2 regions of the Pseudoalteromonas sp. CR1 genome follow, and region 2 is predicted to be linked to the other one. Evidence: predicted binding sites of a transcription regulator. Region 2 holds the regulator's gene; the other holds the start of a gene.

Region 1 (16,785 bases), on a different contig from region 2:
GCCCTGAAACAGTAATTTCCCCTGGCACGTCTTTTAAAAGCACACCAATATCCTGAATAATGGGTTTAAACTTAGGCTGTAAAAAAGCACTGCCCGAAGGAAACGAACCATTCTCACGAATACGAATAATAATCTGCTGGCCCAAAGACTCAAGCTCTATTGCACCATCTATTATTTGCTTCTCTAACTGCTGCGCTATTTTTTTAACGAGTTCATTTGTTTGTTCTTGATCTGCTGCAGATGTTGCTTGTTCAGATGATTGTTCTTGCGATGTGCTTCGAGACTCACCACCGCGCTTATCACCCCGCTGCTCTTGTCTACCGCCAGCAGAACTTTCATCGCCGGCCTGAAACTCTAGCATTTGCTGGGTCATTTCAACGGTTTGCTGCTGAATGGTTTCTATTGGTGTAGGTTCTGGTTTACCTGGGGTGAATTCCATGGCGATAACTGATGTCCCTTTTGGGATATCTTTAACTTCAATTTTATTTTGTACACCAAAAGCAAACTTCATAGAGCCTGCTATTTGTTTAAATTTAAGTACATCCATTTCTGAGAATGCCAATAATAGTACAAAAAAGCACATCAACAACGACATTAAATCAGCAAATGTTCCCATCCACGCAGGTAAACCTGGGGGGGGGCATTTGCACTCTTCATCAGACATGGCTACTCCTCGGTATCAACTTTACGTTTAGACTCAGCTAAGTAATTTTTCAAAATACCTTCTATCACTTTCGGATTTTGACCATCTTGAATCCCTAAAATAGCATCAAGAATTAAACGCTGATTCATTGCCTCTTCGTCTTTACGCAGCTCGAGTTTTACCTGAATTGGAATTGCTACAACGTTTGCTAAAAATGCACCATACAGAGTGGTCAATAGTGCCACGGCCATTGCAGGCCCGATAGCTTTAGGGTCGTCCATGTTTGATAACATGGCAACTAAGCCTATTAATGTACCAATCATCCCCATTGCAGGAGCTATATCGGCAAGTGCTTTAAATAAGCCAGCACCGAGCTCATGACGGGTGGTGGTTAGGGAAATATCTTTTTGAAGTGTGGCGCGCACAACGTCAGCGTCATGCCCATCAACAAGCATGTCAACGCCTTTACGCATAAATGGGTTTGGAATTTCAGCTTCTTCAAGTGCTAAAAACCCCCCTTTACGAGCGGAATCTGCAAGCTCTACTGCTTTTTCAATTAACTCTTCAGGCGATTCAATTTTAAACATGAATGCCTTACCAACCACTTTACCTATCCCTAAAAATTGAGACATAGTGAAGTTTGATAAGACAATAAATAGCGAGCCACCAAATACAATTACACTTGAAGGTGCATCGGCAAACATGCCCATTTCACCGCTACTACTCATAAACATAGACATGACGATTAAGCCAATTGCGCCTAGGATCCCTATTATGGTTGCTAAATCCACATTTCCTCCAGAGATTTCATGTTTAAATGCCTTATCATAAACTTTTTATTATTAACTGCTTATCGGCAACATACTGAATTGCTTAAGTCGTTTTTGTAAATAAACATATAAAGTTATATTTATTATTTTATATCAAGTTAGGCACACAGCCTAATTATCGAGTTTTCCTAATAAATAACACAAACTAACACGCGATTAATCGTCCTAAATGTAAAAAACTCATATCATCCTTTGACCTAGTTTAGCATTCCCCCTAAAATTGGCTCCTAAATTTATTATGTAAGCTGAAATAAAGATGGCGACTAAAAAACCTGAAAACTTAAGTTTCGAAAAAGCACTAGAAGAATTATCAACAATTGTTAGTGAAATGGAACAAGGTGATTTATCGCTTGAACAATCATTGAAGCAGTTCGAGCGTGGTATCGCGCTCGCTGGAGCGTCATCTGAAAAACTACAGCAAGCAGAACAAAAAGTATCTATTTTAATGGGCAATAGCGAAAAGTCAGCACTTACAAACTTTAATAACGATATGGAATAGTTGTGAGCATAAAAGACTATATTGAACGTGCTCAGATAGATGTAGCCACTACACTCAACCGCTACTTTGAACAGCCGCTCGATAGCGATAAAACCATAAAAGAAGCCACTCATTACAGTTTATTTAATGGTGGTAAAAGGCTACGCCCTTTTTTGGTTTACGCTGTTGGTGAAATGCTCGGTGCTAAAAAAAGTGACTTAGACATTTTAGCTGCAGCCATAGAATGCATTCACAGTTACTCCTTAGTACATGACGATCTGCCCGCTATGGATGATGATGATTTACGCCGCGGCTACCCTACTTGTCATATTGTGTATGGCGAAGCACAAGCTATTTTAGCCGGTGATGCATTGCAAACTCTCGCCTTTGAACTTATAGCCACACACAACTTTAATTGCTCATCGCAATCGCAAGTAAAAATGATTGCTGCTCTTGCACATGCATCAGGTATTGAAGGTATGGTTGCGGGACAAGGCTTAGACATTGCCGCAACTGACACAGTTGTTTCGGTACAAGAACTTGAACGCATCCACAAGTTAAAAACCGGTGCACTAATTAACTGTGCTATAACACTAGGTGCGCTGTGCAGTGAAAACGCAGATGAACAAACTTTAGATAACTTGAGTATTTTTGGGTATGCTATAGGGCTGGCATTTCAAGTACACGACGATATTTTAGACGTGGAAGGTGACACCAATATATTAGGTAAACCACAAGGCTCAGATATAGAAGCGAATAAAGCGACATACCCAGCGTTATTAGGTATGCTAGGCGCTAAAGAAAAGGCGCAAAATTTAATAACACAAGCCCACGAAGCGTTAGCACTTATTGATGCAGATACAACGCTTCTTGCGTCGCTAGCAAATTACCTTATTGAACGTGACCATTAGTCGCAGCTTAAGCGTATTGCAAATAGCACTGACATTATTACTTAACATTCGTTATTCATTCCTAGTTGAAAACGAATGTGCTCGAAGGATATAAAAAAGCCATGACACTTGATAGTAGCAAGTATCCATTACTTAACTTGGTTGACAAACCAGTTCAATTACGAGACTTAGCGCAGAATAAACTTCCCGAGTTTAGCAATGAACTACGTGAGTATTTACTTAACTCTGTATCGCAAAGTAGCGGTCATTTAGCGTCTGGTTTAGGCACGGTTGAGCTTACAGTTGCACTTCATTACGTGTATAACACACCAGAAGATCGTGTAGTATGGGATGTTGGGCATCAAGCCTATCCGCATAAAATCTTAACGGGTCGGCGTGATTTAATGCACACCATTCGTCAAAAAAATGGCCTTCACCCATTCCCGTTTAGAGATGAAAGTGACTACGACACATTTAGCGTTGGTCATTCAAGCACTTCAATTTCTGCAGCATTAGGCATGTCAATTGCGGCGCAAAAAGAAGGCGCTGGCCGCAAAACTGTCGCTGTTATTGGTGATGGCGCTATTACTGCGGGCATGGCGTTTGAAGCAATGAATCACTTAGGTGATGTAAAATCAGACATGCTTATTATTTTAAATGATAATGAAATGTCGATTTCTGAAAACGTTGGCGCATTAACCAATCATTTTGCACGTATTTTATCTGGTAGCTTTTACACCAATATTCGCGAAGGGAGTAAAAAACTACTGTCTGGCGTACCGCCTGTTAAAGAGCTTGCCAGCAGAATGGAAGAGCACCTTAAAGGCATGGTTATACCAGGTACGTTTTTTGAAGAACTTGGCTTAAATTATATTGGCCCAATTGATGGGCACGATGTAAACATGCTGGTTGATACATTACGTAATATGCGTAATTTAAAAGGCCCACAACTTCTTCATATAAAAACGCAAAAAGGTAAAGGTTACAAGCCAGCTGAAGCAGATCCAATTGGCTATCACGGCGTACCTAAATTTGACCCCAGCACATCAAGTCTACCAAAATCAAAACCAGGCGCGCCTACTTTTTCAAAAGTATTTGGCGACTGGTTATGCGACATGGCAGAGCAAGACGACAAATTAATGGCTATTACACCGGCTATGCGTGAAGGTTCGGGCATGGTGCGCTTTTCAAAAGAGCATGCTGATAAGTATTTTGACGTAGCAATTGCTGAACAACATGCCGTCACCCTAGCTGCGGGGTTTGCTTGTGAAGGCTTAAAGCCTGTTGTTGCTATATATTCCAGCTTTTTACAACGCGCGTACGATCAATTAATTCACGATGTTGCATTGCAAAACTTACCCGTATTATTTGCCATAGACCGAGCAGGTATTGTGGGTGCCGATGGCGAAACACATCAAGGCGCATACGACCTAAGTTTTATGCGTTGTATTCCTAATATGGTTATTATGGCACCTAGCGATACTAACGAATGCCGCCAAATGTTATACACCGGTTACAAAGCTAATTGTCCGGTTGCTGTTCGTTACCCTCGCGGAAGTGCAGGTACGGCAGAGATTCAAAGCGATATGCAACTTTTCGAAATTGGTAAAGCAAATACAGTAAAACAAGGTTCAAAAATTGCCATTTTGTCATTTGGAACATTACTTGAAAATGCACAACTTGCTGCAACTGAACTTAATGCAACACTTGTTAATATGCGCTTTATAAAGCCGCTTGATACTTCACTGCTAAACGACATTATTAAAAATCACGATACCATAGTTACTCTTGAAGATAATGCCATTGCCGGAGGCGCAGGCTCTGCGGTTAACGAATACTTAGCTAGCCAACAGGCCAATGTTAAAATACTTAACTTAGGTATTCCTGATGAGTTTATTAAGCACGGCACGCAAGACGAAATGCACGATGAAATGGGCTTAGGCCAGCAAGGTATTTTAAGTTCAATTAGGTCATTTACCGCTTAGTTAATTATTCTAATTGTTTAAAGAAAGGAGCCTATTGGCTCCTTTTTCGTTTTTATTATTATTTTTTGCATCCAATTTAACTTTTTAACCGTTATTGCAGTGAGGTTAACATGTAAATAATCAGTGCTGCTTAGTATACGCTTTACGAGCAAGCCTTTATTTACCTAAATTTGATGGAATATTTAAAAGGTAAAAATGATGAATAACGTTAATTTAACAACTTACTCTGCACAAAAAAACATATTGAAACAAAAACTTAGTTTTTCAGCTTTAACACTTGCAGTATTAATCGGCATTACAGGTTGTAGCTCAGACGATGGTAAAAACGGCGTAGATGGTATTGCAGGCACTGATGGACAAAATGGTTCCGACGGTAAAAATGGCAACCCAGGTTTTGCAGCTGCAACATTTATTTTGGCTAACAATGGAGAAACCAACGCGGGTACCATTGACTTAATTAACCAAAGTGCTTCTAAATTAAAAACCTTTAATACAACAGCTAACGAAGGCGTCGCTTTTGATAGCCTAGGTAACTTATTACAAGCAAGCGACAATGAAAATGGCAGTATTAAAACTATCTGTCAGCTTGCTAACCGTGCTGACGGCGCCAGCTATGCTGCAAATACAGATCGCGAAATAACAGGTGCTAACACAACGCTAGTAAACCCTAAGGGAATTGCTACAGCACAAAAGAGTGGTCTTATTTTTATTGCTGACTTTGGCGCAATGCAGGTAACGACTTTTGGTGCTACAGCAGCCGGCAATGCAGCTCCTTTAGGTATAACCATTACAGAGGCTGCACCATGGGATGTTGATTATGATGAAACTAATGACCGCCTTTATGTAGCACTTACAAATGGTGATGTAGCCGTTTACGATAATTTTGTTAATAGTGAATTTGCCGCAATGCCAAGCCGCACAATTACCCCTGCCAATAATGATGGTACGCAAATATCTGTAAATATCCACGGTATTGTTTATGACCCAAGTACTAATAAACTTGTTTTGTCTGATGTAGGTAGTGCCTCAGATGCAACCGATGGATCGTTATTTGTAATCAATAATGCATCAACCGCAGAGGGTTTAGTAAGCGTTGCACGAAGTATTGCCGGCCCAGCAACAATGCTTGGTAACCCCGTTGATATTAGCCTTGAAGGTAGTGATTTGCGTGTAGCCGAAAAATCAAATGACGCTGTTCTTGTCTTTAGCAATATATTTTCAGGTGAAAGCGGCGATATTACTCCTGATTTAGTCACCTCAACGATTAAACCTGAGTCAATTACTAAACTGGGCATGCCAAATGAGAGGGCTGACATTTCAGATAGTGATACTGCTAATATGGGGCTTTTAGGGGTCGCTGTAAGCAGTAACCCAGGTACTGCAGGTGAAACAACTGGGCAAATTAGTCGATTAAGTTCACAACTTAATACTGAAATTGGCAATTATAACGCGAGTCAAACTATAGAAAGCACGACCTTCGACAAAGCGGGAAACAGTTATACAACGTTCGATAACAGTGCAACTTCTATTGGTGGTATTGTTATTTCAAATAAAGTAGCAATAAACCGAGATGGACAAACGTATAATACAAGCCAAGATAGTATTATTACTGGAGCGAACACAGGCCTTATATCTCCTAAAGGTCTTGATGTTGCTTCTGATAGCGGTATGATTTTAGTTGCAGAAAATAATGCAGATACGCCGAGCATTTCAATATTTTCAACGTGTACTACAGGGGATGCGTCCCCTTTGATGACACTTACTTTTGCAAACGGCGCTCGCCCTTGGGATGTTGATTACGATGCAAGCACTGACCGTGCTTTTGTAGCACTAACAAATGGAACCGTTGCTGTATTCGACGAAGTCAAAAGCAAGCTAATGGCTGGTAATACTAATATTGCCGTTGAAGATAGGCTTATAACACCTGCAAATGCTGGAGCCGCAATAGAAGCGCCAAGCAATATACATGGCATCGACTACGACTCGCTAAGCGGCTCGTTAATTCTCTCTGATGTTGGTAGCGCAGCAATTGCCGATGATGGCAAAATATACGTGTTGAATAACGTAGCAATGGCGTCGGGTTTGGTAAACATAAGCACCACTATTAGCGGTCCAAATACCCTACTGGGCAACCCTGTCGATATTATGTATACCGGGACAGATTTATACGTAGCTGAAAAATCAAATAATGTGGTTATGCGTTTTAACAATATTTTAAGCAGTGCCGGAGGCGACGTTAGCGCCGATGCAAGCACTGCATTTACAGCACCTGAGTCAGTGGCAATATTACCAGCTTGGCTTAATCAATAGAGTTAACCTCACCATACCTGATCAACAATGTTGGTCAGGTATTATCGCATCCACACTTTTATATCGGCTAAACCATTTCGCTGTAGCATACTCAGCTGCTGCTCTACATTAGAGTTTTGCTCAAATTCAAATGCATCTAGCTGCTCGTCAAAAGTAATATGGGCTACGCCATCACCACCGCGCTTTTTAACTTGATGAAGTGAAATATCAGCTAAATTAATAGAGGTTTCCCAACCAATTACCTGGCCACCGAGTAATGGTAATGGATAGAAAGACCACCCAATTGAGGCTGTTATATTTGTCATATTACCGTTAGGTAGTTGGAATGAATACTCTGCAATCGCTTTACAAAGTTCTGACGCGTAACTGTCTATTTTATTGCATTTAAAGTCACGTAATAGTAGTAAAAATTCATCACCACTCCAACGCGCTACATAATCAGAGCCTTGGGTACGCGAGTTTAGTAGAGCTGCCATTTGCTGCAAGCAGCTATCACCTGCAATTGGACCAAAGGCATCATTTATACGGCTAAAGTTATCAAAATTTATTATTACAAGCACCAGTGATTTACCCTGCGCCTGCAATGATTGCGAATTACGTTGAAAGTGTTCAATGTCTTTTGGTAGCTGATCAAACAAAAAGCGACGGCTACGCAAGCCTGTTAGCTCATCTGAGTGACTAACGAGCTTAAGCTGTGAATTAACTTGCCCTAATTTATCATTTGCTTGGCGCAGCTCTAAAGTCCGCTCTGTAATTAAACCTTCAAGCACTTTTTGTTTTCTGCGCTCTTGCGCCTTAAGCACCCAAAATACTAAATAAAGGAGTAAAATAAAGCCACTTGTGATCAGCAACCTAAAATAAATTGTTTCATCAAAACGCTCAGGCACAATAAAGCCATACTCTACATTTTGTGCCTTTGACCAATCTTCCCCTTGGCGTTTTGCTTCTAACTGAAACAGAAATGCCCCTGCAGGTAAGTTAGTATAAATAGCCTCACGACGAGTATTTGCATATCGCCAATCACTATCTAAGCCACTTAGTTTATATCTAAACTCAATACTATTTGGCGCGTAGTAATCGATAGCCGTATAAGTAAGCGTTATATCTCGTTCGTCGGTTTCAAGAGTTGGCTTATTACCCAACGCTGCTGTTGTGAGGCTTCGCTCAGGTGTGTTAATTGTTTCAATGGTCGGCTTTAACGACAGTACACCAAACAACTCTACGTTTTTAGGTATTTCTACAACACCCTGCAAGCTTGGATACCACATTGAGTTACCCATACTGACTACCGCATCATGACCCAATCCACTACAACATTGGTTTGCTTTGCCATCAAGCTGTCGGTCGAATGACGAAATCACCTCTTCTACTTTTAAGCTTTGAATATCTGTTTTAAACTGCCCTGCTGGCATTCTGTAAACCCCTTTCATGGTGCTTACCCAAACATTATTTAATTTTTCGTCGTATTCTAAGCTAAATATAGAACCATACGGCAAGCCATTTGCCGCATCAAGCTGTCGCCATTGACCCTGCGCGCTGCGGTAAAACAATCCATCATTAAGTGAACCAATTAAAATACCCACGCCATCAATATGCAAAACACTGGTGATATATGCACTTTCAAGCGAAGTTTGATCCCCTACTTTTTCAATACCACGGTCAGTAAAATAATAAGCGCCTTTACTCGTCCCAATAACACCAAAGTTTTCTTTGTCCAACACGTAAGTTATAAATTTACTGCCTAAAAACGCGTTGTAAGCAAAAGGAGTTAAACCTGCAAAATTAAGCCTATATAAACCTCGGCCTGTGCCTATCCAAAACCCGCCTTTACTTGAACGACTAATTGCAAACACAGGGTTATCACGCAGTGCACGCCCGGGTACAGTAAACAGTGTGTCGTTCTCGTAAACGAATAAACCTCGCCCTGTGGCAATGTATAAGCGGTCGCCATCAAACTGCAAATCATGTACTGAAGCACGGCCATATTGGCTGCTTGGAATTAAATTAATATAACTTTTATTTAAATCAAAATAACCAACACCACTTTTATTGGCCACCCATAACTTGCCATCGGGCGCTTGGCTAAGCGCCATAACAGCTTCGGTCATTTTTGAAACCGCCGCGTGTCTTTCGACCCGCCCTTCGTGAGCAAGCCATAGGCCTTCACTAAAACTGGCTAACCAAATATTATTTTTATCATCTCTAAAAATATCAGCAAACCAAATACTTTGATCTAACTGGCTAGGCTCTACCCATTGCCATTGACTCGCTTTATCTCTAAACAATAAACGCCCGTATGTAGAAATCCATAAGCCGCCATCGCTGTCACTCATAAATTTGTATACTGCAGAATTGTTCGCATTAGGTAATGGGAAAGGCCTTAGCTCATCGTCTAAATCTAAAAAATAAGCGCCAAGCTCTGATGCTAAATATAAATTACCATTTAAAAAAGCAAGATCATGAACAATAGTTTGAGCTAAACGCTCGGGCAAAGAAATTTTTGCAGTCAGCTCTAAACGCAGCTTAGCAAAATCAGAGGAGTTTTTAGTTAAGCGTAATAAGTGACGATCATTAACAAGCCAAATGCCTTCCGGCGAAAGTGCCATTTGGCTCACTGAGCCCACTATTTGAGTTATAACGGTTGCATTTGCTGTAGACAAAGTCCCACTGTATTGACCACGTAAATTAACTTGGCCACGGTCAACATAATATAACCCATTGGCGGCAATCCACGTGCCCCCTTTAGAATCTTCTAAAATATCTCTAACAGGGCCTTTAATATTAAATGCTTGTGCTGAAAAAGTAGCTGGGTTTATTACAACTAACCCACTTTTGGTACCCACCCACAGCAATCCGTTCGAATCGATTAAAAGCTTATTAATGCCATTACTCGGTAAAAAAGAACTATTTTGGGTGTTGTAGTTTGTGAACGTATTACCATCGAAGCGGCTTAACCCAAACTGCGTTCCAAGCCATATGTAGCCTTGCTGATCTTGCACTACGCTTTTTAGCGATTGCGATGGCAAACCATCTTTAATATTCCATTGTTTAACGACATAGTCCGTAATCGAAGCCCCACTTGGCATTGCGCACAACATAAGTACACACACCAGTAAAAATCGCATCATACGCTGCCACCTAGTTAAACTAATTAAATATAAACATTAAAACGGTAGTAAACCTGCTTTTATTAATGCTTGCAAACAAATCAATGAAAAAATACCCGCTAGCACGTCATCTGCCATAATACCAAAACCACCATGCACGCGCTTATCAAGCATTCGAATAGGGCCCGGTTTTGCTATATCAAAAAAGCGGAATAGTAAAAAGCCAACTAATAAAGTTTGCCAATTCAATGCTGCACCTATCATGGTGATGTAGTAGCCAGCGACTTCATCCCATACAATAGCGGGATGATCATGCACACCCAAATCGTCGGCTGTTTTACCACATGCCCATATACCAAACACACTGATCACAACAGCAAACACTATTTGCAACCATATTGGATAATGCATAGTTATAAATATAAATGGCAACGCAGCAAACGTACCAAATGTGCCTGGTGCTTTAGGGGCAAGACCAGTACCAAACCCTAATCCAAAAAACTGGTGCGGGCGTTTTAAATTAAATAATCGGTTTTTATTCAAACCTGCTCCTTTGTAAAATGTTCAAAGCCATGCTGCTCAAAGCTAAACATTTCACCATTGTGTAAAAGCTCAATCTTACCGTCTCCACTTTTTATTTGCCCAATGCAAGTAATATCAACACCATACTGGTTTAACTTTAAATCAAGCATACCTTTGTTGTTATCTGGAACAGTAAAAATTAATTCGTAGTCATCGCCGTAACCCAAAATAAACGGTAACTGCTTATTAAAATCAAGGCTTGCTTTCATTGCCTCTGAGGTAGGGATACTTTCAATATTTATTTCTGCATTAACTTGCGACATTTCAAGAATATGTGTTAAATCAGCAAGTAAGCCATCTGATACATCAATCGCTGATGTTGCTAGTCCTCTAAGCACTTGCCCAGCAGCCACTCGCGGGGTTGGGTAATCAAAACGCTTATTCAGGTACTCTAAATGTGTTGGGGTTATATTAAAGTCTTGCTTACGGGATTCAATAGCAAGCCCAGCATCCCCTAAAGGACCTGTAACATAGATCCAATCACCTACCTTTGCACCACTTCTTCGTAACGCCTTACCTTCAGGCACGGTACCTTTTGCACAAATAGTAATGGTAAGTGGTCCCTGCGTGGTATCACCCCCAATAATTTGTACATTAAAGTATTCTGCAATTTCATGCATGCCTTCAGTAAACTCTGCAATCCACTGTGAATCTATAGTTGGTAATGTTAATGCAACAGATACCCACGTAGGCTCTGCCCCCATTGCGGCTAAATCACTGAGGTTTACAGCGAGTGCCCTATGCCCTAAAGCGCGAGGAGAAATATCTTCAAAAAAGTGCACGCCCTCTACTAACGTATCAGTTGTGACTGCAAGTTGGCAGTTTTGTGGAACAGTGACAAGCGCGCAATCATCACCTATGCCTAGGTTAACATCACGACGAGAAATACCGCGACCTTTAAAGTAGCGGTTAATTAATTCAAATTCCTTCATACACAAAAAAGCCGACCTATGCCGGCTCTCCTTTTAACGGTTATATAAAGTAATCTTCTGATTATTTAACCAGAGAAAGTACTACTACTTGCGTAAATGCTTTACCGCTTTATCAAGTACACCGTTTACAAATTTATGGCTGTCTTCTGCGCCAAATATTTTGGCCAGCTCAATACCTTCGTTGATAGCAACTTTATAAGGTACATCTTCACGAAACTTAAGTTCGTAGCTGCTTAAACGTAAAATTGCTCGCTCAACCATATCTAAGTCATCAAACGGACGTGTTAAATGAGGTGATACCGCTTCATCAAGTTGCTTATAATTAACAGCCACACCTGAGGCTAAATCTTTAAAGTATTCAACATCAATTTTGGTAACGTCGTTCTCGATCAACATTTGTTGTTCGATATCGGCAATTGCATTGCCGCTTAATTGCCAAGAATAAACGGCTTGAAGTGCTAAGATACGTGCTTTACGTCTTGCTGCTGGTTTCACAAAAATTCCTTAAACTTAAATTTTATCTAACACATTAACCATTTCAAGCGCACCTAAAGCAGCTTCGCCGCCTTTATTACCCATTTTGGTGCCTGCACGCTCAATAGCTTGCTCGATGCTTTCAGTAGTTAATACGCCAAATGCAACCGGTATATCATACTCTAGTGATACTTGCGCAAGACCTTTGTTTGATTCGCCAGCAACTAGGTCAAAGTGTGGTGTACCACCTCTGATCACTACGCCTAAAGCGATGATTGCATCATACTCTTTTTTTGCCGCAACGCGTTTTGCCGCTAAAGGTAATTCAACTGCACCCGGTACATAAATAACAGTAATATCGTCATCAGATACACCACCAGTACGTTTTAGCTCATCAACAGCGCCTTCAAGCAGGCTACTACCAATAAAGTCATTAAAACGAGAGATGACAATGGCAAATTTTTTGCCCGGAGCGTACTTATTACCTTCAATAATTTTCATTCGATAACCCTAAAAATAAGTTCAAGCGGTTGCGATTGCGCAAAAATTGCTGCGCATCATACCATAATAATAATGAAATAGCCTAGTTTAAGCGTTTGCCTATTGTGGCTCAATGTAATCAACAACTTCTAAGTGAAACCCCGAAAGTGCATGGTATTTTTTTGGCCTGCTCATTAAGCGCATTTGCTCTATACCTAAGTCTGCAAGAATTTGTGAGCCTACACCAACGGTACGAGATGTTCCTTGAAATTTACGCGGTGTAACATTTTCACCCGCGTCTGCAGCTGCAAATGCTTTTACTGTTGCTTCAAGCTCTTCAGTACTTTCCTGCTTACCCAAAATAACGAGCACACCCTCGTTTTTAGCAATGTATGCCATTGCATCAGATAAGCCCCAGCTTCTATCCGCACTTCGATCAGAAAGTAAGATATCGTTAAACGTACTTTGCAAATGCACACGTACCAACGTTGGTTCTTGCGCTTTAATTTCACCTTTGAGTAGTACGTAATGTAACTGACCGTCGATCGTATCTTTATAAGTTACTAAATCAAACTCACCATGCTCTGTCGGTAACTTACACTTAGCTACTTTTTCAATTGTGGTTTCGTTTAAATTACGGTATTCAATTAAATCAGCAATAGTGCCTATTTTTATATCGTGCTCTTTGGCAAAAATTTCTAAATCAGGGCGACGCGCCATAGTGCCATCTGCATTTAAAATTTCAACAATAACAGAAGACGCTTCAAGGCCCGCTAATCGCGCTAAATCACACCCTGCTTCTGTATGACCTGCGCGTGTTAACACCCCGCCTGGCTGCGCCATAATTGGGAAAATATGACCCGGCTGTACTATATCGCCAGGGACAGCACCTTTAGCAATTGCAGCTTGTACTGTGCGTGCCCTATCTGCTGCAGATATACCTGTAGTTACGCCTTTTGACGCTTCTATCGACATTGTAAAGTTAGTTGAAAACGCAGCACCGTTATTTTTAACCATTAGAGGCAAATCAAGTTGTTCACAACGCTCTTGTGTCATCGTTAAACAAATTAAACCGCGGCCATGAGTGGCCATAAAATTAATTGCCTCTGCACTGATATGCTCGGCAGCAATAATTAAATCACCTTCATTCTCTCTGTCTTCGTCGTCCATTAAAATGACCATTTTACCGGCTTTAATGTCGTCTATAATTTCTTGTGCGCTGTGTAAATTCATAAATTCGCTCGTGTAAGTTGTCAGTTTCGTTATTTAATAAAGCCCGCTTTTGCGAGTAAGCTCATTGATATGTCTGCGCCGGTTGGCTGCTCAGCGCCTTTAATAAGACGCTCTAAATAACGTGCAATTTGATCGACCTCTAAATTAACTTGGGTGCCGACTTTAAAGTCGGCAATCGTTGTTTGACCACTGGTGTGCGGCACAATTGTTAATTTAAATTTATTACCCTCTACAGCGTTAACTGTCAGGCTTATACCATCAATACATACCGATCCTTTGTAAGGTATGTATTTCATTAAACTTTCATCGGTTGTAAGCCAATATTCAGTCGCTCTCGCATTTGGTGTAATTGCAGCAATGGTTGCAATACCATCAACATGACCAGACACTAAATGCCCACCTAAACGCGAAACCGGTTGCATGGCTTTTTCAAGGTTAACCGTTTGCCCTATTGAATAATGCGCAAAACCAGTTAAATGAATTGTTTCGTTAGATAAATCAGCACTAAAGCCATCAATATGTTTATCAACTACGGTTAAACATACACCATTTGTTGCAATACTATCGCCCAGCTTCACGTCACTCATATCAAGGTCGGCGCTTTGAATGCGAATGGCTAAGTCGCCTTGTTTTTTTTGTAATAAAGCAATTTTGCCTGTGGCTTCTATTATCCCAGTAAACATAGCGCTACTCTTCTTTGTTAAGTGATTTTAGTGAGTGCTTTTTTAACGCATTGATACGCAAATCGTCACCAACACGCACACACTCATTAAAGGATAAATCGATAGTATCTTGCATACTCGTCAATTCAGGGAAGTTTACTAAACTTTTAGCATCATAGCCCATCAGTTTTGGTGCGATATAAAAAACATACTCGTCAATTAAATCAAGCTCGGTCATTTTCCCCGCAAGGGTTGCCCCAGCCTCAAGCCATATATTATTAAATTGATGCTTAGCGAGTGTTTGTAATACATCGGTTAAATCAACCTTACCCTGTTGCTCACGCACCGCTATGTGCTTAACAAAATGCGGCCACAGAGTCGATTTATCAACCTCGGTGGTAAAAATTATTACTGGGTGCGCTATTTTAAATAGCGCAAGGTTGGGTGTTAACCTATTTTGCGAGTCTATTATAACACGCACTGGCTGGCGAAGCGGTAAGTTGGTCGGTAATGAATACGGTAATTCGCTTTGCCGAACATTGAGTTTTGCATCATCAACAAGAACCGTATCGGCCCCCGTTAAAATGGCACAGCTTTGAGCGCGGTATAGCTGCACATCTTTTCGTGCAGCAGGACCTGTGATCCACTTACTTTTTCCATTTTTTAGCGCTGTTTTACCGTCTATACTGGCTGCTAATTTGCAGGTTACGTAAGGAAGCCCTTGCTCCATTCGCTTAAAAAAACCAAGATTTAATGCGCGAGCCTGTTGTTCAAGCAATCCATAAGCGACTTCTATTCCAGCATCGCTCAGTATTTTAAGGCCTTTGCCTGCCACTTCTGGGTTGGTATCAACCATGGCAGCAATCACCTTTTTAATACCCGCAGCCTTGAGCCCTTCTGCACAGGGCGGCGTGCGCCCATAATGACTACAAGGTTCAAGTGTTACATAGGCGGTTGCACCCTTTGCTTTTTCACCGGCCACAGCAAGGGCATTTACCTCGGCATGCCCTTGCCCTGCTAATTGATGAAACCCTTCACCAATTATTTGATTATCTTTTACAAGTACACAGCCAACATTAGGATTAGGCGTTGTGGTAAATCGTCCTTTTTTAGCAAGCTCAATAGCACGCGCCATATATAGTTTATCATGCTCAGTAAATACGACTTGGCTGCTCACAATTATTCCCCTAAACGGGCAATTTCTTCGCCAAACTCGCGTATATCTTCGAACGAGCGATACACAGACGCAAACCTTACATAAGCTACTTTATCAAGTTTTTTAAGCGCCTCCATAATACATTCTCCCACCAAATGGCTCGAAATTTCTCGCTCACCCGTTGCACGTAATTGTGATTTAATTATATTTACCACTTCATCAACTTGCTCTGTGCTAACAGGGCGCTTTTCAAGTGCACGATTTAAGCCATTAAGTAACTTATCTTCATTAAAGGGTTCTCGGCTTCCGTCTTGTTTAACAACACGGGGCATAACCAGCTCAGCCCCTTCAAACGTCGTAAAACGTTCGTGGCAATCGTTACATTCTCGACGACGGCGAACTTGATGACCACCGCCAACAAGGCGCGAATCTATAACTTTGGTGTCTTTTGCTGTACAAAATGGGCAATGCATAAATCAAGGTATCCGTTTTAAAAACAAAAAAGCCGCTAAAAAGCGGCTTTTATAATAACATGTTTACTTATGTGATCTAAATTACCGTTTTACTTTGTTAAGCGTAAACAGGTAGTTTTGCACAAATAGCTTTCACTTTTTCTTTTACTTGTGCTTGTACAGATTCATCAGCAATATTGTCTAGTACATCACAGATCCAGCCAGCAAGCTCTTTAGATTCTGCCTCTTTAAAACCACGACGTGTGATTGCAGGAGAACCAATACGCAAGCCAGAGGTTACAAAAGGAGAACGCGGATCATTAGGTACTGAGTTTTTGTTAACCGTAATATTCGCATTGCCAAGCGCTGCATCAGCATCTTTACCAGTGATATCTTTATCGATTAAATCAAGTAAAAATAGGTGATTGTCTGTTTTACCAGAAACAACTTTATAGCCGCGCTCTTGTAGCACGCTAACCATTGCTTGCGCATTTTTAACAACTTGTGTTTGGTATTCTTTAAATTCTGGTTGAAGAGCTTCTTTAAATGCCACTGCTTTTGCAGCAATAAC
Region 2 (16,785 bases):
TGTTCCAGAATGCAGAAAAGAGCTGAAAAAAGCGTTAGAGGCGTGCCAGCTTCTGGGGAAAACACAAGATGGAATGCATATTCATCTATATCAATATACAGGTAGCTCACCTATTTTTAGAGAACTGGGTAGGTTGAGAGAAATAGCATTTAGAGCCGTCGGTGAAGGCAGCGGTAAACGCCGCGATATAGATAAATACGATATGGATTATCAACACCTCGTGCTTTGGGATCCAACACAGTTAGAGTTAGCTGGTGCCTATAGATTAGCATGTGCTAAAGAAATAATTGATAAGCATGGTCGTAAAGGGCTATATACCGATAGCCTGTTTACATACACCGATGCCATGGAACCCTATTTGGAGCAAGGAATCGAGCTTGGCCGTAGTTTTATTCAGCCAAAGTATTGGGGCCGTAAAAGTCTAGATTATTTGTGGTACGGTATTGGTGCTTTTATTAAAAGCTACCCTCAATATCGCTATTTATTTGGTGCTGTTAGCGTACCTAACACTCTAGCTGATCCAGCAAAAGCCATGCTAGTGCATTACTACCAACATTATTATAAAGCAGATGAGATACTTGCCACTCCTAATAACGAATTTAAACCCAGTGAACAACAGCTCGCACAATGTGACATCATTTTTTGCAAAAACGATGTAAAAGAGGACTTTGTAGAACTCAAACATGTACTTGCTAATATGGGCGCGCAAGTACCTACGCTTTTTAAACAATACACTGAGCTATGCAAACCTGGCGGAGTGAAATTTTTAAGTTTTAGCATAGATCCCGACTTTAACAATTGTATTGACGGTTTAGTCTTAGTTGACTTACACAGTGTAAAAGAAAATAAAGCCAAACGATATTTAAGCTAATCAAGGCGAGGTGCCCCTCGGTGCTACCTACCTGCTGTTAAAAAGCGAGCTCATTTAAAATTAGTGTCATTTATAAAAATACGTGAAAGTAAATCATAATAAATAGCCTCAACTTTAATTAAGTCATCAATAGATACATGCTCATTAATTTGATGAATTGTTTTGTTTTTTAACCCAAACTCAATCACTTGAGTATGACTGTTAGCAAAAAAACGACCATCAGATGTCCCTCCGCTGGTGCTTAGAAGAGGGTAGTTTCCGGTTTGACTATGTATGGCTTGTTCCACACAAGAAATTAAACTCCAAGTACTCTCAGTGCGGGTATAATATGGCTCACATGGACGTTCCCAGTTAATCGTTATGTAACGTGAAAATTCATCCAACGAATTAATCAATATCGATTTGATTTCGTTACTGTTGTACCGATGGCTATAACGAATATTAAATGTGATTTCGCAGTGACTGGGGACTAAATTATCGACCACATTATTAGTATTTATGCCTGTGACTTGCAGTGTGGTTTTTGAGCCTGCATCATCTAAATGCCACACTTGCTCACTCAATTTGCTGACTATTTTTGCACTGATATGTGCGGCATTAATGGTATTTTGAGGATAAGCTACATGCCCTGCTTTGCCCTTTACCAAAATACGAGCCGAAAGCGCACCACGACGGCCATTTTTAATTGTATCACCAACATGTGTGGAACTTGTAGGCTCGCCTACAATACACCCATCTAAAACAATCCCATTTGAAGAAAGCTTATTAGCTATTTGCGCAGAACCAAACTCAGCTTCCCCCTCTTCATCAGAGGTAATGAGCCAATAAAAAGTCCCCGCTTTTGACGATGTGTTATTTATTAATTTTTTTGTGGCACCTAGCATTGCTGCCACGCCTCCTTTCATATCAGCAGCACCTCTTCCGTAAATTACACCATTAATTATTTTTCCATCAAACGGAGGGCTTAGCCAATCATCATTGTCTGCGGGCACCACATCAATGTGCCCTGAAAAAGCGATACAAGGTCCTTCTTTAAATTTAACACGCGCAATTAAGTTAGTGACACCATTACTCGTAAACTTCTCACAAACAAAACCTAGCTCGCATAACTGCTCAACTAACCAATCTATTGCGCCGGCTTGATTTGGCGTCACTGATTTAAATTGGATAAGCGTTTGTAGTTGTTTTATTAATTCGGCGTTTAACCTATGAGATATGACTGCTTGTTGTGAAACCACTAAAGACATTTTTAACACCTTTATTACTAAGTAAGGCATTATTAAATAGTGAGAGTATGACTAAGAGATGTCAGCATTTATACATTCTGATGATTATTAATTACAAAAATTGTCAATCATTGCAGTTACAAAACAGCGTTAAAATTAATCTAAATCAATAAAACACTTTTCAATGTTCAATCATTTCTGAAACTTTGATCTAGCACAGGTTTTTCATATTTGTTAAACGCAATAATAGCGCCAATCAAAAAGTAGTTCTTGGAGAACAACATGAAAACTAAAATTAGCATTGCAATATTCACCTCTTTATTAGCACTTTCTCCGGCTGCAAACGCAGACTTCAGCGTTAATGTAGGTGCTATTAATGTAAACCCAGACAATAGCGGATCAGCAATTAACGAAGCTCCTTCATTGGGCCTAAAAGGTGATTCAAATACCCAATTGGGTATTACCTTAGATTATGCTTTTAATGATACATGGGTATTAGAATTGATTGCTGCAACACCGTTTTCTCACGATGTGAATGGAACAGGTGGCTTAGCTGGTAATAAAATTGCCAATATTAAACATCTTCCACCTTCACTGGTAGCACAATACCACTTTTTAGATACAAGCTATCAGCTTAGACCATTCATAGGTGTTGGCGTAAACTATACAACCTTTTTCGACGAACAACCTTCACAAGCACTTAAAGCAACACTTGGTACGGACGATGTAGAAGTTGAGCTTGATGATTCTTTTGGCTTGTTAGTACAAGTAGGCGCTAATTACAAAATTGATGATAATTGGGGACTACACGCTATGGTTTCTATGATGGATATCGATACAGATGCAACAGTATATGCTAATGGTTCAAAGGCATTAACATCAACTGTAGAACTTGATCCTGTGGTTGCTATGTTTGGAGTAAAGTATAGCTTTTAATATTAAAGTGTTGTGTTATGTGTGCAAAAAAGGCGCTAAGCGCCTTTTTTTTTGTGTAATGAAAACAGTAACTCAGCTTCCGCTCTGGGTAACTCGCACTCGCGTATCACCTCGTCTAAGTCAGCTCCCAATTCAACCATTTTTACAGCACGAGAATAAATTTTAGCATCAGGATCATCGTACTTTTGAGCTGACTGCTGCTGTATTAAATCTTGGTTTTGTTGCTCAACCTCAAGAACTCGCTTACCTATACTAAGTAAACCTGTTCTTAGCTCTGCAGCTTCGCTTCTTAGAATATGAATCTGCTCTGCACACTCTTTGAGCTTTTGATGCAAATCACCTGCATCACTGGTGTGTTTATTTTTAAGTGCCATAATAAACGTTAACGATATTAATCCTATCGCTAACGCGCTTATAGCAATACTAAGTAACAGCATAGTTTATCTGGTAAAGCTTATAAATCGCTTAACTCATCCCATTCATCATCACTAAGTAATTTATTTAGATCAACCAATATAAGAAGCTCGTTATCTCGATTACACACACCTTGTATAAATTTAGCACTTTCTTCCGTACCTACATTTGGTGCACTGTCAATCTCAGAGCTACGCAGATAAACAACTTCAGATACGCTATCGGCTAAAATACCAATAACCTGCTCTTCTGCTTCAATAATTAAAATACGCGAGTTATCAGTAGCATCGGCTGCCGACAAACCAAATCGAGCGCGTGTATCAATAACGGTTACCACGTTACCACGCAAGTTAATAATGCCTATTACATAAGAAGGTGCACCGGGTACAGGAGCAATTTCAGTGTAACGCAGTATTTCTTGCACCTGCATTACGTTTACACCGTAGGTTTCCTCTTCTAACTTGAATGTAACCCATTGTAATATTTCATCATTATTATCCGCATTTTTATTTGCTGACAGTAATTTCTCTTGGTTCATGCTGTTACCCCATAATGGTCATTACTACTGACGGCTATCTAAGCCTTCTTCTAATAATGTATTTAAATTATCTACATCAATTAAAGCACACATTTTTTCTTTAATAACCCCAGCAAGCCATGGGCGCTTACTCTGATCGGTACGCCATTTTACATCTTCTTTTGTCAATGTAATGTTATTTATTAACTTTTCTGCTAATAATCCCCACTGGCTATCACCCAAGGTGATTAAATATTGATAGTCTAATGAAGCTTCAAGTTTTTCGTCGTATTTTTCTGGCATTACCCATCGCGCAGTATCAACAACATTTAATTTTTCATCTCGGTTTAGCATAACGCCTTTAAACCATTTTGGCTTACCAAACAGGTGATTTACTTCACCTAATTGGTGTATACCGCCTAAAGCTTTGAGTGGCACAGCCAACGTAAGCCCTGCAACTTCGAAAAATAATGCTTGAAATTCGCCATCAAAGTAATCTGATTCACTGTTATTTGAGAGCTTTGGCTTTGCCTCTTCGGCTAAATCAACACTTGTACTTGTTACCTCTTTTGGCGAATCTATATTTTCTTCACCAACCGTTTTTGTCTCTGTAACGTCTTGCTTATTTTTTACTACTGGTAATTGAGTGCTTAATTCTGTTTTTACTTCAACATCCGGTTTTTTAAGTCTAGGGTCCGCAGTTACATCATGTGAATCATCCGGTATATTTTCTAAAAGCTTTGCTACGGGCTCTAGATCACTCGCAAGCTCCTCTTCACAAAGCAAGGCACCTAAATACTGAGTCATTACTTTTTCATTAGCAAATAGTTGCTTACTCATTCATTAACCTTGTTCAATTAAATATTCTAATAATGCTTTATAAGCAAATACACCACGAGAACGAGGGCAAAACTCTATTGGTACCTTTTGAGCCAAACTTGCGTCTCTTAATTTTGTATCAACGGGAATAACACCAGGCCAAACTTTATCACCGTACGTTTCTTGTAAAGTTTTATAAGCCTCAAGCGATGCCTTTGTACGTTTATCGTACATTGTAGGTATTATAGTATATTCATAACTTTTCGCCTGTGAGCTCTGCATTAATTCCATTGTGCGCATCATCCTATCAAGGCCTTTAAGTGCAAGAAACTCTGTTTGTACAGGCACTAAAATTCGCTCACTGGCAGCTAATGCGTTAACCATCAATACACCCAAAACAGGTGGACAATCTAAAATAGCATAGTCGTAATGTTCGCTTATTTTTGCAAGCGACTTTTTCAATATTAACCCCATGCCTGTTTTATTGCCCATACTCCTATCAAGCGTAGCAATAGCCATAGTAGCCGGCAAAATATCCAAGTTTTCAAGTGTAGAAGGACACAATGCTTGAAGTATTTCTTCGCTCTGCATACTGGTTCCACGAGCAAAAATATCGTAAACACTGACTTCTAAATCTTCTGAATCAATACCAAAATAATAGGTCAAAGAAGCATGCGGGTCAGTATCAATGAGTAAAACTCGCTTACCTTGTAGTGCTAAAATCCCAGCAAGACTGACCGCAGTAGTTGTTTTACCAACCCCCCCTTTTTGGTTTGCTACAGTCCAAATCTTCACATTACATCCCAGTTACTTTTCATTACGTGTAGTAATACGTATGCCACCATGTGGTAAACGAATAATTTTTATTGTGTCATCGTCTGACGGCAACTCTACTTCTGGCTCTGGCTCTTTAATCTCAGCTGCTTGTTCTTCAGCCAGTGTATTTACTTCATTAGGCAATCCATATTTAGATAAAGCTATAACCACTTTGCGATTTTCAGCGCGCCCCTCTTCTGTATTATTTTCAGCAAAAGGTGAATATTGTCCATACCCTTCAATGGCCATTCTGGCTGAATTTATTCCTAATGATTCAAGCTCAACTAAAACAGAAGTCGCCCGAGCTACAGATAATTCCCAATTAGAGCGAAATATTTCATTTCGAATAGTTTCATCATCTGTATAACCGCGAACCCGTATATAGTTATCTACCGGTTCAATAATATCTTTAACAATTTTAACGACTTGTTTTGCTCGAGAATGTGCAACAGCACTACCGCTAGAAAACAACATACCTGAACTTAGCTCGATAATCAGCCAATCTTGATGTAATTCTAGGTTAGCCTCACCATCACGAATCTCGTCAATAAGCGCAGATTGAAGCTTTGTTAATAAACTATCGAGCGGTTTTCCTAAATATTTTTGCTGGATATTGCTCGTATCACTTTGGCCATCGAGTAACTCGGGGCCTTGCTCTTCTTTGTTTATACTTTCACCATAGAGTAATTCTTTCTCAGGCGTGACTCTATCGGTGAGTATTCCGGTACCCTCTACCCCCGTCCCTTGCTGAGAATAAACACGTGCTGATTTATCAAACACTTGCTCTAAAGAATCCGATAGAATTTGAAAGTTTTCCTCTTTGTTTATTGCAATAGCATACATTACAACAAAAAAAGCAAACATGATGGTCATGTAGTCAGCATACGACACCAACCAGCGTTCTGTGTGCTGACTTTTTTGGGCCGAGCGACCCAAACGTCGACGCATCATTTTATGCGTCCACTAGGTTTGGCCGCTCAACACGGTAAGCTTCAAGCTTTAACTCTATATTCATAGGGCTTTGGCCATCGCTAATTGCAATGATACCTTCAGCAAGCATTTCGTGGTAAAGCATCTTTTCTTCTACACGTTGCTTAAGCTTATTTGCCATGGGTAAAAATAATAAATTAGCCAACCCCACGCCGTATATCGTCGCAATAAAAGCAGTAGCAACTCCAGCACCTAGTAATTGGGGGTCAGTAATAAAAGACATTGCTTGAATAAGTCCAAGCACGGCCCCTAAAATACCTATGGTAGGACTATAGCCGCCCATTGCTTCGTAAACCCGAGCCGCTTCAAGTAAGCGTTCACGTTCTAACAATAAGTCTATCTCAAGTGTATCTCTGAGTTTTTGTTCTGAACCACCATCAACTAATAGGCTGAGCCCCTTTGCGGCATAAACATCTGAATGCGTTAATGCCTCATCTTCTAGTGCTAAATAGCCCTCTTGTCTCGCTTTATGCGACCAACGTTTAACCTGTTCAATCGCATCATCAATATCATAGCTTGGCGTAACAAATACCCAGTGACTCATTCTAAGCATTTTTTTAAAAGTACTGGCAGATGTTTGAAGCATGACAGCACCTAAAGTACCACCTAGTACAATAATGAGTGCCGGACCATTAAAAAGCGCTGCAATCACACCACCTTCTAGATGATAGCCAATTGCTATAGCACTTAGTGCAACTATTAACCCAAGTACGGAGAGCTTATCCACAACCGGTTTCACTTTTTATCCGCGTTGCAATATCATCCAGCGCTAAACTCTCACTTGAAAGTCCCGCATTAGCAACAGCTTGTGGCATACCATAAACAACACAGCTTTTTTCGTCTTGTGCCCAAATAGTAGCCCCTGTTTGTTTTAACATTCTCGCACCATCTCGACCATCGGCGCCCATGCCAGTTAAAATAATTGCTAATACATCGCCTTGAAAAGCCTTAGCTACACTTGCAAACGTTACATCGACGCTAGGCTTATAAGTAATTCGCTCGCTATTATCTTCAAAAACACGCAATGTTTTTGAACCACCTCGTCCTTCAACCATCATTTGTTGACCGCCAGGCGCCAAATAAGCGGTACCTGGGTCTAACCGGTCACCTTGTTGCGCTTCTTTTACTTTTATTTTGCACAAACCATTTAAGCGAGCTGCAAATGCCGGTGTAAAAGCAGCGGGCATATGCTGAATGAGTAAAATAGGATGCGGGAAATTAGCTGGTAATTGCGTAAGCACATTTTGTAAAGCAACTGGGCCACCTGTAGACGTACCAATTGCGACTAATCTATATTGCTTTCCACTGGCACGAGAAGGAAGGGAGCTCTGTGTTTTGGTTAATGATGGTTCAGGGGTTGAACGCTGAAAACTTCTGTCCGGTTGCCTGATGGAAGATGTGCTACTTCTTTGAGGTACCGCACGCGTTGCGGGTTTAGAATACGACACTGGCTTAAAAGTTCTGGGAATGCGTCTATTGCCAATTTCTTTAACTTTAGCTTGGAGAAGCTTTATGGCATCTTCATTATTACGTGCTATGTCTTCAAACTTTTTAGGCAGAAAGTCCATCGCCCCCGCATCAAGAGCATCGAGTGTGGCTGTTGCGCCAGCACGGGTCAAAGAAGAAAACATTAAAATTGGTGTAGGATTGCTGGCCATTATTTCTTTAACCGCGCTAATACCATCAAGCACTGGCATTTCTACATCCATTGTGATCATATCAGGACGCAGTTGGGCCGTTTTTTCAACAGCTTCTCTGCCATTTATGGCAAATCCAATTACTTGTATGTCGCTGTCTTGCTCAAGAATTTCGCTTACTCTGCGACGAAAAAAGCTTGAATCGTCAACAACTAAAACTTTTACGGCCATTTAACTCTCTTATTAAATTTCTATGCAGGCACACTTAATTGTGTGCCTGCTTTATGATTTAGCCTGCGTAGTGTTTTAACATATTGGGAACATCTAAAATAAGTGCAATTCCACCATCTGACGTAATAGTTGCACCTGCCATACCAGGAGTGCCTTGAAGAAGTGCATCAAGGGGCTTTATTACAACTTCTTCTTGCCCTATTAAGGAGTCAACGACAAAACCAACCTGCTGAGTACCTATTTGAACAATAACAACATGGCCTTGAGCTTTGCGCTGAGTACGATCTGCTCCTTTAACTAACCAATGCTCAAGATAAAACAGCGGTATTGCTTTTTTACGTACAATGATCGTTAGTTGACCATCAACTACATTTGTTTTGGTTAAATCTAAGTGAAATATTTCACTAACACCAGCCAATGGTAGTGCAAATGTTTGTTCACCAACTACAACCATTAAGGTAGGTAATATGGCAAGTGTTAGCGGTACTTTAATTTCTAAAATTGTACCAACACCTAGCTCTGACTGAATACTCACTGAGCCATTAAGTTGAGTGATTTTAGTTTTTACAACATCCATACCCACACCACGCCCTGAAATATCAGAGATCTCTTCCTTAGTAGAAAATCCTGGTGCAAATATTAAATTGTACGCTTCGGTATCTGATAAACGGCTCGCTTGATCGTGATCTAAAACGCCTTTACTGATTGCAATTTTTTTGAGCTTCTCAGCATCCATACCCGCACCATCATCTTTGATAGTTAACAAGATATGGTCGCCTTCTTGCGAAGCTGAAAGCGTGACATTACCCGTTCTAGGTTTGCCAGCTGCTTCACGAGCTGCTGGCATCTCTATTCCGTGGTCAACTGAGTTTCTAACTAAGTGAACAAGTGGATCTGCAAGTGCCTCAACCAAGTTTTTATCTAAATCAGTTTCTTCACCAACAAGCTGTAAACTAATATCTTTATTTAAGCTTCGTGCTAAGTCACGAACAACGCGAGGGAAGCGGCCAAATACCTTTTTAATTGGCTGCATTCGCGTTTGCATTACTGCGCCTTGGATATCAGCCGTCACAACATCTAAGTTAGAAATGGCTTTACCCATTGCTTCACTTTCTGAGTTTGTTGCTAAACTTACCAACCTGTTACGAACAAGTACAAGCTCACCCACCATATTCATTATTTGGTCTAGGCGTTTTGTGTCAACTCGGACTGTTGTTTCTGCTTGAGGAGGAGCTGGTTTTTTCACAGCTGCAGGCGCTGGAGCAGGCGCTGCTTTTGCTACCGGTTTTTCTGCAGGCTTTTGCACTGGTTTTGGCGCAGCAGCTTTTACAGGTTCAGGCTTTTTAACAGGCTCACTTACCTTAGCCGCGGGTTTTGGCGCTGGCTTAGACTCTGAAGCTGCAGGACTCTCTATTGATTTAGGGGCGCCGGTGCCATGAAGTTCATCTAGTAAAGCCTCAAATTCATCATCACTAATTTCATCATCGCTAGTATTACTTGCCGATGTATTTGTTGATGCCGTTGCAGTATTTTCTACTGGATTATTACTTGCTGGTTGCTCTTTTGCAGGCTCACTAGCGGCAACAGCGCCAAAACTTCCAACGCCATGGAGTTCATCAAGTAGATTATCAAACTCATCATCTGTAATGTCTCCACTGACATCACTGCTACTTGGCGAACTTTCAGCTATTGGGCTTTGACCTTTCCCGTGTAGCTCGTCGAGTAGGTTTTCGAATTCATCTTCTGTTATTTCATCTATCTGAGTTTCTTCATCGCTTTGCGCAGCTGAACCGCCGCTAAATAACTCATCAAAGGCAAATGGGTCTTCTTCATCTGCTGATGAAGTTTCTTCTGCCGCAGGCGTTTCTAAAGCTTCATGTTGAGGCTCATCTGCCGTGTCAAATGGAGATTCACCAGCAAGCTCTTCCTCTGTTGGAGGCAAGCCCAGTTTGTGAAGAACTTCAAGTAGTTCGGGATCGGCAGGCTCAGGTTTATCGCGGTTTTGAATGGTAGCAAACATCTCGTTAATAGTGTCGAGTGCCTGCAAAATCACATCCATTAACTCAGAGTTAACTGTTCGTACACCCTGTCTGAGTAAATCGAATACATTTTCTGCACCATGACATGCGTCAACTAACTCCGTCATGGCTAAAAACCCAGCACCACCTTTTACAGTGTGAAACCCTCTAAATATGGCATTGAGTAATTCGGTGTCTTCTGGATTGTTTTCCAGCTCAACTAACTGTTCAGATAAAAGCTCTAGGATTTCTCCTGCCTCTACAAGAAAGTCTTGTAAAATATCTTCATCGACTTCAAACATGCAGTTACTCTCCTCTTAGAAGCCCAAACTTGATAAAAGATCATCGACTTCATCTTGATCAGATACAACATCATTACGTGATTCTTTATCAATAATAGGGCCTTCTGGACCTGCTAAAGTTTGTTCGTCTAATGGTTCATTTGTTTTTTGTTGTTCTATTTTTTCGGCTTTACCGTCGTTTTGATCAGCAAAGGCAGTCAAAAGATGGATCAAACTTTCTTCGACTTCTCTAACAAGCTCAATAACCCGGCGAATAACTTGCCCGGTTAAATCTTGATAGTCTTGCGCCATAAGTACATTTGTCATCAAACTTTGCAGCTCATCGGTTTTATGATGAGATTTGTTCATAAACTTATCAATGCTGTGGCATAACGATTTAAACTCTCCTAACTCAATCTCTCGATTCATTAGGCGATCCCATGTCGGTTTGATATGAGATATCTCATCCGCCAACTGCTGAGCAATTGGTAGGCTAGCCTCAACAGCATCCATTGTTTTATTTGCGGCATTTTCTGTCATTTCTATAACATAATTAAGCCGTTTTTTTGCATCTGGAATCGCATCGGTAGTTAAGTCAGTTAAGCGAGTGTCTAGCTCGAAGCTTTTTAAAGCTTCATGCAATTGACGGGTTAACTTTCCAACTTCAGCAAATATTTCAGATTGCTCCTTAGAAGCAGTATCTAAAATTAACTGATTGGCTTTGTCTTGCTCACCGTTTTCTAGATAAACAACGAGCTGACGAGCTTGTTCTAAAGTTATTTGAGGCGCAGCAAGTGCTGACATAAGCCTCTCCCCCTATCATTAGCCTAAACGTTCAAATACTTTTTCTAATTTAGTTTTGAGTGTTCCAGCAGTAAATGGCTTAACAATATAACCATTAACACCTGCCTGTGCTGCCGCTATAATTTGTTCTTTTTTAGCTTCAGCCGTTACCATCAATACCGGAATGTGTTTAAGCTTATCATCCGCACGTATTGCTCTTAGTAGGTCTATACCCTGCATTCCTGGCATATTCCAATCGGTAACAACAAAATCAAATACTTGATTTTGTAGCATTGGCAAAGCGGTTGACCCATCGTCTGCTTCTTGAACATTAGTGAAACCTAAGTCACGCAACAGATTTTTAATAATACGTCTCATTGTTGAAAAATCGTCAACAACCAGAATTTTCATGTTTTTATCCAAAACATCCCCCAGTGAGGTCTTAACCTTGTTTACTTACTACTAATTTATCCAGTCATTGATTTTAGCTTTGAGCTTAATCATCGCCTGACCATGTATTTGACTTACACGCGATTCGCTTACATCGAGTATATGCCCTATTTCTTTTAAATTCATTTCATCGTTATAGTACAAAGACAGCACCATTGCATCTCGCTCTGGCAAAGATTTTATCGCACCTAATAAAGACTCATTAAACCGCTCATTTTTAACGTTATTAAACGGTTTGTCTAGCGCTAAATCTTGATCAACTGGACTGATGACATCCTCGTCGACACCAAGGTCTTCTATACCTAGTACTTTACTTGCATTTACATCGTTTAAGATATGATGGTACTCATTTAACGAAATTTCAAGTTTTTCAGCAACTTCTATATCTGTAGGCTCACGGCTTAAGCTTTTTTCTAAAAAAGCAATTGTTTCAGCCACCAAACGGCTTTTGCGATGCACCGAACGGGGTGCCCAATCGCCGCGTCGCATTTCGTCAAGCATTGCGCCACGAATACGAATCCCTGCAAAAGTTTCAAAGCTGGCGCCTTTGGTTGCATCAAAGCTCTTAGATGCTTCAATCAGGCCAATCATGCCTGATTGTATTAAATCGTCCAGCTGAACGCTGGCAGGTAAACGCGCTATAAGGTGACATGCCACTTTTTTGACGAGTGATGCATGTTTTTCAACAATCACATTTAAATTTTGTGCTGATTGATATCCCATAACTTTATTCACCAATGTTGTCATAATTAGCCGTTTACTAGTTTCTCTATGAAAAACTCCAGATGACCCGATGGTTGGTTAGGTATTGGCCATTTAACTGCTTTTGTTGCTAGCGCTTGAAACGCCAGTGCCGCAGGCGAATTTGGAAAAAGTTCTACAATAACTTTTTGACGGCGTGTTGCCTTACGCATATTTTCGTCGTAGGGAACCGTTGCAACCAAGTCCATTGATACATCTAAAAAACGATCGGTTACTTTGGAAAGTTTAGCAAATAGCTCTTGCCCTTCACGCATGCTGCGGACCATATTTGCAACAATTTTAAATTTATATACACCATGCTCACGGCTCAATACTTTTATCAGCGCGTAGGCATCTGTTATTGATGTGGGCTCGTCGCATACAACAACCATGACATCTTGTGCTGCGCGGGAAAAACTCAGCACCATGTCAGAAATACCTGCTGCAGTATCTACAATTAAAATATCAAATTCTGTATTTAATTCGCTAAAAGCTCTGATGAGTCCCGCATGCTCTGAAGGCGACAATTCAACCATACTTTGAGAACCCGACGTCGCGGGTACAATTTTAATACCTGCGGGGCCTTCAACTAGAATTTCATCAAGTTCGCATTCACCAGATAAAACATGTGATAAGTTACGTTCAACACGCAGCCCTAGCATAACGTCACAGTTTGCTAAGCCTAAATCGGCATCAAGAACCAATACTCTGTTACCTTGCTGGCCTAATGCAATTGCAGTATTAAGAGAAACATTTGTTTTTCCTACTCCACCTTTACCGCCAGTGACAGCGATAACTTTTACGCCGTTGTTATTGTTTTGACTCATTTTGCGCAGGCCACTTGCTTGATCTAATACTGTGTTAATCATACATCCCTACTGTGCTTGGCGCCACTGCTTGGTGCCTTGAATGTTGTGCTTTTGCTCTTTTTAAATAGAGTTGCTCAGCCTTTTTAACTAGTTTTTCAGCATTTGCAACTCGAATATCTTCTGGTACTCGTTGACCGTTAGTAAGATACCCTATTGGAAGGCGATTTTGAATCGCAATACTAATAATCTCACCTAAACTTAAAGATTCGTCTAATTTGGTGAATATACAACCACTTAACTGCACTTTCTTAAAGTGTCTAACGGTTTCTTGCAACACGTGTATTTGCGATGTTGCACTGAGCACTAAATAACTACGAATATCAACGCGCTGGTTACGCATAAGAGTATTAAGCTGCTCAGTTAAACGTAAGTCGCGTTGGCTCATACCCGCAGTATCAATTAATACTAGTCGTTTATTTCGTAAATGATATAAAACTTCAGCTAATTCATTAGCATCTTTAACTTGCTTAACGCCACAGCCTATAATTCGACCATACGTAGCAAGTTGCTCATAAGCACCAATTCTGTATGTGTCGGTTGTGATTAAAGCGACTTTGTCTGCACCGTACTTTTGTGCACCAAGTGCAGCTAATTTAGCAACTGTGGTTGTTTTACCAACCCCAGTTGGGCCAACCAAAGCGTATACGCCGCCTTGACGTAAAATTTCGTTATTGGTTGTCTGCATCTGATCTTCAACCATTGTTAAAAGTGCTTTCCAACCTTGCTGACGAGACACATCGTCAGGTACAAAGCACGCCATTTGCTCTGCAACATCTTTATCTATACCCATACCAACTAAACGATCAATCATGCATGCACGAGTAGGGTCGCGTCTTGCCATGTCTTGTTGCATAAGCCCTGATACTTGATGCTCTAACAACTGACGAATGGCATTCATTTCATCACGCATTGACGAAATTTGCTCACTTTCATTGTGTTTAGTTTCTTGACGGTTTGTCACTGGGGTATCAAGGTCATCAAAATCACTTTCTAGGTCATCAAACCCAAGGCTGTCTGCTTGTGTTTGCGGACGAGCTGAAGCTTGACGTTCATTGGTAAATATAGGTCGAGGACGCTGTTCTTGCACTGGCTCTTGGTAGTTGTCTGTAGTATCAATACCTGATTGCGAAAACATAGAAGCCAGTTCTGCAGAGCGAGGACGAGGAGCTTGACGCTCTAATAATGCTTGAAGACTATCAGCTACTTTCGCTTGTGGCTCTGGCTTAGCGCGAAGTGGCTCTGGTTTTACAAAATTATGCACTGGCTGTGACTTTGCAAAACTTTGTGCTGGCGCACTTTGCGGTTGCTTTTTTTTAGGGGCTGCTTTGTCATAATCAACTGCTGCTACAATTTCGACACCGTTAGCTAGCTTTTTATTCGACATAATAACCGCATCAACACCCAATTCGTCTTTAACTTCTTTAAGTACTGTGCGCATATCTTTAGCAAAAAAACGTTTTATTTTCATGATTCAACCCCTTTAAAATCTTATTGTTGGCCTACAGAGCTGACTATCTTGATCTGTCTTTCATCTGGTACCTCTTGATAAGACATCACCCTTAAACCCGGGATGGTGTACTTAACAAAACGAGATAACACAGTGCGTAACATTCCCGACGTTAGCAATATTGAAGGTTCACCGGACATTTCTTGGTTTTGATGCGCTTCGTTTAGTGACACTTGAAGTCGCTCTGCAAGTCCTGGTTCTATACCGGCACCTTCGTCGCCTGCATTTTGTAGTGACTGATGCAACATCTGTTCCAACTCAGGCGCCAAGGTTATGACAGGGATTTCTGACGACATACCTACAGCATCTTGAACTATTAATCGGCGTAATGAAATACGCACTGCAGCCGTTAAGACATCGGGGTCTTGACTACGCGGGCCATACTCAACAAGCGTTTGTACAATTGAACGCATGTCGCGAATTGCAACCCCTTCATTAAGTAAGTTTTGTAGTACTTTTACAATCACAGTTAACGGTAATACGTCAGGAACTAAACCTTCAACTAAGCGAGGGTGACTTTTACCTAACATGTCTAATAAGTTCTGTACTTCCTCGTGGCCTAACAGCAGTGCTGCACTGTTTGTGAGTAACTGGCTAATATGTGTAGCCACAACTGTGGCTGAATCTACCACGGTATAACCAAGCGATTGTGCTTCGTCTTTTTGATCTGGTTTTATCCATACCGCATCAAGTCCAAAAGCAGGGTCTTTAGTTTCAACCCCTTTAATTGGCCCAAACACTTGACCAGGGTTTATCGCCAGTTCATCACCATGCTTGAGTTCACCTTCACCTGTAGATACCCCCATAAGCGTAATTCTGTATGCATTAGGGTCAAGCTCTAAGTTATCGCGAATGTGTACTGGTGGGACTAAAAAGCCCAGCTCTTGAGAAAGCTTTTTACGTACTCCCTTAATGCGATTTAGTAGTTCCCCGCCTTGAGATTGATCAACCAAAGGAATTAACCTGTAGCCTACCTCTAATCCTATTACATCGACTTGCTGAACATCATCCCACCCCAGTTCTTTTTGTTCTTGTTTATTGGCAACGCCCGTACCAGCACTTCCATTTGCAGCAGCTTCAGCCTCTGCTGCAGCCACTTTTAGTTTACTTTGTTGAGTGTAATAAGCTAAATAACCTAATAATGCGCCTAGGCTTAAAAATGCTAAATGAGGCATGCCCGGCACTAAGCCCATGGTAATTAAGATGCCAGAAGCTATAAATAATGACTTCTCATTGCCAAGTTGTTTCTTAAACTGGTCGCCCATATTGAGTGACTCGTTTTGACGTGTTACTACAATCGCTGTACCAATCGATAGTAACAGTGAGGGAAGCTGAGCTACTAGGCCATCACCAATCGTAAGCAGTGTGTAAACTTCCATAGCTTGGCCAAAACTTAAATCGTGCTGGATCATGCCAACAAATAAACCACCAACAATGTTGATAATTAAAATGACAATACCAGCAATAGCATCACCTTTTACAAACTTACTTGCACCATCCATTGAACCATAGAAGTCAGCTTCGCGAGTAACCTCTTCGCGACGATCACGCGCTTGCTCTGCACTAATGAATCCTGCGTTTAAATCGGCGTCAATTGCCATTTGTTTACCTGGCATTGCATCAAGTGTAAAACGTGCTGATACTTCAGAAATACGCCCTGCACCTTTGGTAATTACAAC

What was found. Region 2 encodes FliA, which starts transcription of late flagellar genes. Its sites were predicted from a motif close to CTAAAGNTNNNNNNNNNNNNGCCGATA; they were not measured.
Region 1: a site for FliA is predicted at 1,495-1,521, ahead of pomA (flagellar motor protein PomA). Genes of this name have one in related genera too.

Annotation. Positions count from the first base shown of each region.
Region 1 is NZ_JAHXRM010000019.1:5,087-21,871, forward strand. Features, by position in the region: gene KZZ04_RS15340 (flagellar motor protein MotB) at 1-664, opposite strand, end outside; gene pomA (flagellar motor protein PomA) at 667-1,434, opposite strand; gene KZZ04_RS15350 (exodeoxyribonuclease VII small subunit) at 1,730-1,972, shown strand; gene ispA ((2E,6E)-farnesyl diphosphate synthase) at 1,975-2,862, shown strand; gene dxs (1-deoxy-D-xylulose-5-phosphate synthase) at 2,964-4,826, shown strand; gene KZZ04_RS15365 (hypothetical protein) at 5,025-7,136, shown strand; gene KZZ04_RS15370 (ligand-binding sensor domain-containing diguanylate cyclase) at 7,178-10,264, opposite strand; gene KZZ04_RS15375 (phosphatidylglycerophosphatase A) at 10,301-10,786, opposite strand; gene thiL (thiamine-phosphate kinase) at 10,783-11,757, opposite strand; gene nusB (transcription antitermination factor NusB) at 11,842-12,252, opposite strand; gene ribE (6,7-dimethyl-8-ribityllumazine synthase) at 12,268-12,732, opposite strand; gene ribBA (bifunctional 3,4-dihydroxy-2-butanone-4-phosphate synthase/GTP cyclohydrolase II) at 12,832-13,944, opposite strand; gene KZZ04_RS15400 (riboflavin synthase) at 13,974-14,627, opposite strand; gene ribD (bifunctional diaminohydroxyphosphoribosylaminopyrimidine deaminase/5-amino-6-(5-phosphoribosylamino)uracil reductase RibD) at 14,632-15,783, opposite strand; gene nrdR (transcriptional regulator NrdR) at 15,786-16,235, opposite strand; gene glyA (serine hydroxymethyltransferase) at 16,333-16,785, opposite strand, start outside.
Region 2 is NZ_JAHXRM010000001.1:454,022-470,806, reverse strand. Features, by position in the region: gene KZZ04_RS02210 (lysophospholipid acyltransferase family protein) at 1-871, shown strand, start outside; gene dapE (succinyl-diaminopimelate desuccinylase) at 922-2,118, opposite strand; gene KZZ04_RS02200 (OmpW family protein) at 2,380-3,033, shown strand; gene KZZ04_RS02195 (DUF2802 domain-containing protein) at 3,069-3,470, opposite strand; gene KZZ04_RS02190 (chemotaxis protein CheW) at 3,488-3,985, opposite strand; gene KZZ04_RS02185 (chemotaxis protein CheW) at 4,010-4,804, opposite strand; gene KZZ04_RS02180 (ParA family protein) at 4,808-5,578, opposite strand; gene KZZ04_RS02175 (flagellar motor protein MotB) at 5,591-6,550, opposite strand; gene KZZ04_RS02170 (flagellar motor protein) at 6,552-7,316, opposite strand; gene KZZ04_RS02165 (chemotaxis response regulator protein-glutamate methylesterase) at 7,309-8,457, opposite strand; gene KZZ04_RS02160 (chemotaxis protein CheA) at 8,516-10,777, opposite strand; gene KZZ04_RS02155 (protein phosphatase CheZ) at 10,793-11,560, opposite strand; gene cheY (chemotaxis response regulator CheY) at 11,579-11,962, opposite strand; gene KZZ04_RS02145 (RNA polymerase sigma factor FliA) at 12,002-12,712, opposite strand; gene KZZ04_RS02140 (MinD/ParA family protein) at 12,739-13,599, opposite strand; gene flhF (flagellar biosynthesis protein FlhF) at 13,592-15,067, opposite strand; gene flhA (flagellar biosynthesis protein FlhA) at 15,088-16,785, opposite strand, start outside.